Linked DNA regions of Prosthecomicrobium sp. N25. The protein of the gene in region 1 interacts with the protein of each later gene in a pairwise test. Links are inferred from orthologs where the notes say so. Each region holds a gene or a part of one and is shown on either strand. Other genes may lie near its edges.

The links.
Region 2: the proteins of gyrB (region 1) and gyrA interact in binary tests that used the Escherichia coli proteins (3 or more experiments, as listed by UniProt). The link is inferred for Prosthecomicrobium sp. N25 from one-to-one orthologs.

What each region holds. Positions count from the first base shown.
Region 1 is NZ_JBBCAT010000001.1:554,210-557,593, reverse strand. The notes cover bases 137-3,206. They hold gyrB (DNA topoisomerase (ATP-hydrolyzing) subunit B), read right to left. Parts: upstream 2,856-3,206; coding sequence 417-2,855; downstream 137-416. Other genes in these bases: WBG79_RS02615 (PRC-barrel domain-containing protein), read right to left, coding at 3,090-3,206; WBG79_RS02625 (hypothetical protein), read left to right, coding at 137-373. Outside these bases: more of WBG79_RS02625, read left to right, coding at 1-136; more of WBG79_RS02615, read right to left, coding at 3,207-3,384. UniProt on the Escherichia coli protein: DNA gyrase negatively supercoils closed circular double-stranded DNA in an ATP-dependent manner to maintain chromosomes in an underwound state.
Region 2 is NZ_JBBCAT010000001.1:3,067,401-3,071,004, forward strand. What follows is about bases 213-3,502. They hold gyrA (DNA gyrase subunit A), read right to left. Parts: upstream 3,155-3,502; coding sequence 413-3,154; downstream 213-412. Other genes in these bases: WBG79_RS13950 (class I SAM-dependent methyltransferase), read right to left, coding at 213-337; WBG79_RS13960 (caspase family protein), read left to right, coding at 3,459-3,502. Outside these bases: more of WBG79_RS13950, read right to left, coding at 1-212; more of WBG79_RS13960, read left to right, coding at 3,503-3,604. UniProt on the Escherichia coli protein: A type II topoisomerase that negatively supercoils closed circular double-stranded (ds) DNA in an ATP-dependent manner to maintain chromosomes in an underwound state.

The DNA.
Region 1 (3,384 bases):
GACGCGGCCGATCAACTATTGGCGGACCAACATCGGGATCGCGACGTCGTCCTACGACCGCAGCCTGATCGGCGCCGTGTGGGACGGCCTGACCAAGGACGAGGACGCCCTCGCGCGGGTCATGGCCAAGGATGCGGTCGTCGAGCTCGACCCGATCCTGAAACGCCTGGTCGCGTGCGGAATCCCGGAGTCGGAGGTGACCATGCAGGCCGGCTGGGACCGCCGGCGGCGCATCCTCAATATCCTGTGGGTCAGAATCCTGGGCTCCAAGCACCGGAACACGGTGCTGGGAGACCTCGCCGACGCGCTCGACGCGGCGCCGACGCTCGCCTTCGACAGCGGCCCGGTCACGAAAGCGCGGCGCCTGCTGTGAGAGGGGCGCGCCGAGGCGGTCCGGCCGGGGTGCCCCGGGCGGCTCAGGCGTCCAGGTTCGCCGTCAGGGCGTTCGCCTGGATGAACTCGCGGCGGGGCTCGACCTCGTCGCCCATCAGGCGGGTGAAGACGCCGTCGGCGTCGTCGGCCTCGCGGATCCGGACCTGCAGGAGCGAGCGGGCGTTCGGGTCGAGGGTCGTCTCCCAGAGCTGGTCCGGGTTCATCTCGCCGAGGCCCTTGTAGCGCTGCATGGAGATGCCCTTGCGGCCCTGGGCGAACACCGCCTCCAGGAGGGCGCGGGGCCCGCGGATGACGGTGCCGCTGTCGCGGCGGCGGAGCTCGGCGGCCTTGCCGTAGACCTCCTGCAGGTGCGCCGCGTGGGCGTCGAGCTTGCGGGCGTCCGCGGAGGCCAGCAGGGCGGCGTCGATCCAGCGGGCCTCCAGGACGCCGCGCAGGGTGCGGCGGAAGAGCAGGCTGCCGTCCGGCTTGGCCTCGCCCTCCCAGCCCTTCTCGAACTCGTCGGCCAGGATGTCGAGCCGGCGGGCGATGTAGGCGGCGGCCTCGCGGGCCTTGTCCTGGTCGTTCAGTACCTGGGTGGTGAGGGCCCCGGCGATCGCCGCCTGCTCGACGACGTCCCGGTCGTAGCGGTGGTGCAGGCCGTCCAGGATGCCCGCGATCAGGCGGGCCTCGTCGACGACCCCGCGCAGGTCGAGCCCGGACCGTTCCTCGCCGTTGGCGAGGGTCAGCCTGGCCTCGTCGAGGCCCTGTTCGACGAGGTAGTCCTCGAAGGCTTTCTGGTCCTTCAGGTACTGCTCCGACTTGCCGCGCGCGACCTTGTAGAGCGGCGGCTGGGCGATGAAGAGGTGGCCGCGCTCAATCAGCGCCGGCATCTGCCGGAAAAAGAAGGTCAGGAGCAGGGTGCGGATATGGGCGCCGTCGACGTCGGCGTCCGTCATGATGATGATCTTGTGGTAGCGCAGCTTGTCGAGGTTGAACTCGTCGGTGCCGATCGAGGTGCCGAGCGCCGTGATCAGCGTGCCGATCTGCTCGGACGACAGCATCTTGTCGAAGCGGGCGCGCTCAACGTTCAGGATCTTGCCGCGGAGCGGCAGAACGGCCTGGTTCTCGCGGTTGCGGCCCTGCTTGGCGGAGCCGCCGGCGGAGTCGCCCTCGACGATGAAGAGTTCCGACTTGGCCGGATCCTTCTCCTGGCAGTCGGCGAGCTTGCCGGGCAGCGAGGCGACGTCGAGCACCCCCTTGCGGCGGGTCAGCTCGCGGGCCTTGCGGGCGGCCTCGCGGGCGGCGGCGGCCTCGACCACCTTGCCGACGATCGACTTCGCCTCGGCGGGATGTTCCTCGAACCAGGTGCCGAGCGCCTCGCCGACGAGGCTCTCCACCACGGGGCGGACCTCGGAGGAGACGAGCTTGTCCTTCGTCTGAGACGAGAACTTCGGATCAGGCACCTTCACGGAGAGGACGCAGGTGAGGCCTTCGCGGCAGTCTTCGCCGGAGAGCGCCACCTTCTCCTTCTTGGTCAGGCCCGAGGAGTCCGCATAGCCGACCACCTGACGGGTCAGAGCGCCGCGGAAGCCGGCGAGGTGGGTGCCGCCGTCGCGCTGCGGGATGTTGTTGGTGAAGCAGAGCGTCTGCTCGTGGTAGGAATCGTTCCACCACAGCGCGCACTCGACCGTGATGCCGTCGCGCTCGGCCTTCATGGTCACCGGCTTGGCGATCAGCGGGTGCTTGGCGCGGTCCAGGTAGCGGACGAAGGCCTCCAGGCCGCCCTCGTACATCATGGTCTCCGACCTCGGCTCGACCCCGCGCCGGTCCTCCAGCGTGATGCGGACGCCGGAGTTGAGGAAGGCGAGTTCGCGGATGCGGTGCTCCAGGGTGGCGTAGTCGAACTCGACCTTGGTGAAGGTGTCCGGGCTCGGCAGGAAGGTGACCTCCGTGCCGCGCTGGCCCCCGGCGTCGCCGACGACCGCGAGCGGCGCCTCGGCGACGCCATGGCGGAAGCGCATCCGGTGCTCGCGCCCCTCGCGCCAGACTCTGAGGTCGAGCCATGTGGAGAGTGCGTTGACGACCGAGACGCCGACGCCGTGCAGGCCGCCCGAGACCTTGTAGGCGTTCTGGTTGAACTTCCCGCCGGCGTGCAGCTGGGTCATGATGACCTCGGCGGCCGAGACGCCCTCGCCCTGGTGGATGTCGGTCGGGATGCCGCGGCCGTTGTCGCGCACCGTGCAGGAGCCGTCGGCGTTCAGGCGGACGACCACCTCGTCGGCCCAGCCGGCGAGCGCCTCGTCGATGGCGTTGTCGACCACCTCGTAGACCATGTGGTGCAGGCCGGACCCGTCGTCGGTGTCGCCGATGTACATGCCGGGCCGCTTGCGCACGGCGTCCAGCCCCTTCAGCACCTGGATGGATTCGGCGCCGTATTCGGCCGCACCGTTCTTCGACGTCCCGCTCGGGATGGCATCGGTCATGATCGAATCGTTCACTCGCCGTCAGGGGCCACGGGGGTCGCTTCTTATAGCGGCAACCGCACTCGGTTCAAACATCGCGGACGGCGCGGAATCTTGCAGGAAAATCAGGTCATTTCGCGGCGCTCGCGCGAGTGCGCGCCCGCGCGCCCGGAAATACAAGGTCGGACGACCATGAAGAAGGGCCCGGCGCGATGCGCCGGGCCCGTCCCTCTTCGATCGTTCGTCGGCGCAGGGCTACTGCGGGGCGACCGGACGGGTGGTGCCGGAGCCGGTCGCGCCCGTGGAGGTCGTCGAGCCGCCGGCCGACCGGTTGTCGTTCACGCGGCGGAACTCGGGGGCCTGCTTCAGGGCGTCCTTGGTGGACGCGATCGTGACCCGCATGGTGTTGCTGTTGTTCGCGTCGGCCATCATCTGGACCGACTCGAACGGCACCGCGACGTTCTTCTCGCCGATGCCGAGGAAGCCGCCCACACCGATCACGACGGCGTGGATCTTCCCGTCCTTCTGGACGAGCAGATCGTTGATCTCG
Region 2 (3,604 bases), 2.5 Mb from region 1 along the record:
GGATCTGGTGGCGGCCGAGCCGGGCGAGCTCGGCCAGCACCGCGTCGAGCTCGTCGTCCGGGATGTGCTCGAGCACGTCGCAGCTCATGGCGAGCTCGAACGTCTTCTCCGGGACCTTGTCGATCCCGGCGACCGCCGGGTCGAAGCGTGCCACCTCCGGGCAGCCGACCTTGGCGGCCACCCGGCTGGAGATCTCGCTGCGGCCCGCCCCGTAGTCGATCAGCGACGCCGGCCTGAGGGCCATGATGTGCGGCAGGATCGTCGCCATGTGGCGGCCGCCGAAGCCGTACTGGGTGGCATGCAGGTGCCGGTAGTCCTCGACGTACTTGCGTTCCATCACGACCTCGATGCGGACAGGGCCGGCGGACGCGGCCGGATCGGCGGCTGACGCGCCGCCGAGGACGGGCGGGGCTCAGCCCTCGCCGCCGCCGTCGTCCCCGGGACCGTCCTCGCCGTCGCCCTCGCCGGGGCCGCCGTCGCCGGGGCCGTCCGGACCCTGGCCGCCGGCTTCGATCTCGGCGTCGTCCTCGTCCTCGCGCACCCGCTCCACGGAGACGACCTTCTCGTCGGCCGCCGTGTTGAACACGATGACGCCCTGGGTGGAGCGGCCGGCGATGCGGATGCCCTCGACCGGGCAGCGGATGAGCTGGCCGGCATCGGTGACCAGCATGATCTGGTCGCCATGGTCGATGGGGAAGCTCGCCACCAGCGGACCGTTGCGCGGCGTGACCGCCATGGCGACGATGCCCTTTCCGCCCCGGCCCGTGATCCGGTACTCGAAGGACGAGGTCCGCTTGCCGTAGCCGTTCTCGGAGACGGTCAGGATGAACTGCTCGGCCGCGCTCATCTCGACATAGCGGCGCTCGCCGAGCACCAGGGCGCCGTTGGTCTCCTCGCCCTCGCCGTCCGACCCGTTCGCGTCCGCTTCGGTTTCCCCGCGCAGCGCCCGGCTCCGCTTCAGATAGGCGAGCCGCTCGTCCGACGAGGCCTCGAAGTGGCGGATGATCGTCATCGAAATCACCCGGTCCTCGTCGGCGAGCGCGATGCCGCGCACGCCCATCGAGTCGCGGCCCTTGAAGACGCGGACGTCGGTGACGGGGAAGCGGATGCACTGGCCGAGCGCCGTGGTGATCAGCACGTCGTCGGTCTCGGTCGCCGTCTCGACGGAGACGATGCCCTCGCCCTCCTCGAGCTTCATGGCGATCTTGCCGTTCCGGTTCACCTGGACGAAGTCGGAGAGCTTGTTGCGCCGGATGGTGCCCTTGGTGGTGGCGAACATCACGTCGCGGCTTTCCCAGGTCGATTCGTCCTCCGGCAGGGGCAGGATCGAGGTGATCCGCTCGCCCTCGGACAAGGGCAGGATGTTGATCAGCGCCTTGCCGCGCGCCTGCGGGGCCGCGAGCGGCAGCCGCCAGACCTTGGTCTTGTAGGCGATGCCCTTCGAGGAGAAGAACAGGATCGGCACGTGGGTGTTGGCCACGAAGAGGCGGGTGACGAAATCCTCGTCCTTCATGGCGACGCCCGAGCGGCCCTTGCCGCCGCGCCGCTGCGCCCGGTAGGTGGACAGCGGCACGCGCTTGATCCAGCCGGCATGCGTGACGGTGACGACCATGTCCTCGCGTTGGATCAGGTCCTCGTCGTCGACCTCACCGTCGAGCTCGAGGATCTCGGTGCGGCGCGGCGTGGCGAACTCGGCCCGGATGGCGCCGAGCTCGTCCTTGATGATGGTCAGGATGCGGGCACGCGAGCGCAGGATGTCGAGATAGTCCTCGATCTCGCGGGCGAGCTTCTCCAGTTCCTCGGCGATCTCGTCGCGGCCCAGCGCGGTCAGGCGGGCGAGGCGCAGCTCGAGGATCGCGCGCGCCTGCTCGTCGGAGAGCCGGTAGGTCGTCCCGTCCGGGTTCAGCGTGTGGCGCGGGTCGGCGATCAGCGCGATCAGCGGCGCCATGTCCTTGGCGGGCCAGTCGCGGCCCATCAGCCCGGCCTTGGCGGTCGCCGGGTCGGGCGCATAGCGGATGAGGCGGATCACCTCGTCGATGTTGGCAACCGCGATGGCGAGGCCGACCAGCACATGGGCGCGGTCGCGCGCCTTGTTGAGCAGGAAGCGCGTGCGCCGTCCGATGACCTCCTCGCGGAACGCCACGAAGGCCTGCAGCATGTCGCGGACGGTCATCAGCTCCGGCTTGCCGCCGTTCAGCGCCACCATATTGGCGCCGAAGGTCGATTGCAGGGCCGTGAACTTGTAGATCTGGTTCAGCACGACTTCGGGGACCGCGTCCCGTCGCACCTCGATCACCACCCGGTAGCCGTCCCGGTCGGACTCGTCGCGCACCTCCGCGATGCCCTCGATGCGCTTCTCGCGCACGAGCTCGCCGATGCGCTCGACCATCGAGGCCTTGTTCACCTGATACGGGATCTCGTTGATGATGATGGCCTCGCGGCCGCCCCGCACGGTCTCGAACTTGACCCGGCCGCGCATCGTGATGGAGCCGCGGCCCGTGTGGTAGGCGGAGCGGATGCCGGACCGGCCGAGGATGATGCCGCCGGTCGGGAAGTCGGGCCCGGGGATGATCTCGATCAGGTCGTCGATGCCCATGTCGGGCCGGTCGATCAGCGCGATGGCGGCGTCGATGACCTCGCCGAGATTGTGCGGCGGGATGTTGGTCGCCATGCCGACCGCGATGCCGCCGGCGCCGTTCACGAGCAGGTTCGGGAAGCGCGCCGGCAGGACGGTCGGCTCGCGCTCCGAATTGTCGTAGTTCGGCTGGAAGTCGACCGTGTCCTTGTCGAGGTCCTCGAGCAGGCTGTGGGCGATCTTCTTGAGGCGGACCTCGGTGTACCGCATGGCCGCCGGCTGGTCGCCGTCGACCGAGCCGAAGTTGCCCTGGCCGTCGACCAGGGGCACCCGCATGGCGAAGTCCTGCGCCATGCGCACGAGCGCGTCGTAGACCGACTGGTCGCCGTGCGGGTGGTACTTGCCGATCACGTCGCCGACGACGCGGGCCGACTTGCGGTACGCCTTGTTCCAGTCGTAGCCGTTCTCGTGCATCGAATAAAGGATGCGGCGATGCACCGGCTTCAGGCCGTCGCGCACGTCCGGCAGGGCGCGGCTCACGATCACGCTCATGGCGTAGTCGAGATAACTGCGCCGCATCTCGTCGGCGATGTTGATCGGCTTGATGTCCGACGGCGGTGTCCCGCCGGCGCCCGGCTTGTCGTTGTCGGCCAAGTCTCGTCTCTTCACTCGGGCGGCGCTGCCGCCGGGGTCGGGGGCCCCTCTATAGGCGATTCCGTGCGCGGGCGCCAATTCGCAGGGACGTCACTCTGGATTCCGGGCGCGCCCGCACGTGCCTGCGCGCGAGGAGGGTGAACCGGACCCGCGTGGCGCATTCATGGCGAGTTCAGGGCGGATGCGGCTCGATCGGGGGAGCCTGCGTGCTCTCGTCCGGGACCGATCCATGCCCCTCGCCCTCCGCCCCCTGCTCGCCCGCTGCCTCGCCGGCGGGGCCGCGTGCCTCGTCGTCGCCGCGGCCGTTCCGGCCGGGGCCGAGACCGCGCCGAAGCGCGTGGCCCTCGTCCTCGGCAACGGCGCCTACAAGGCCCA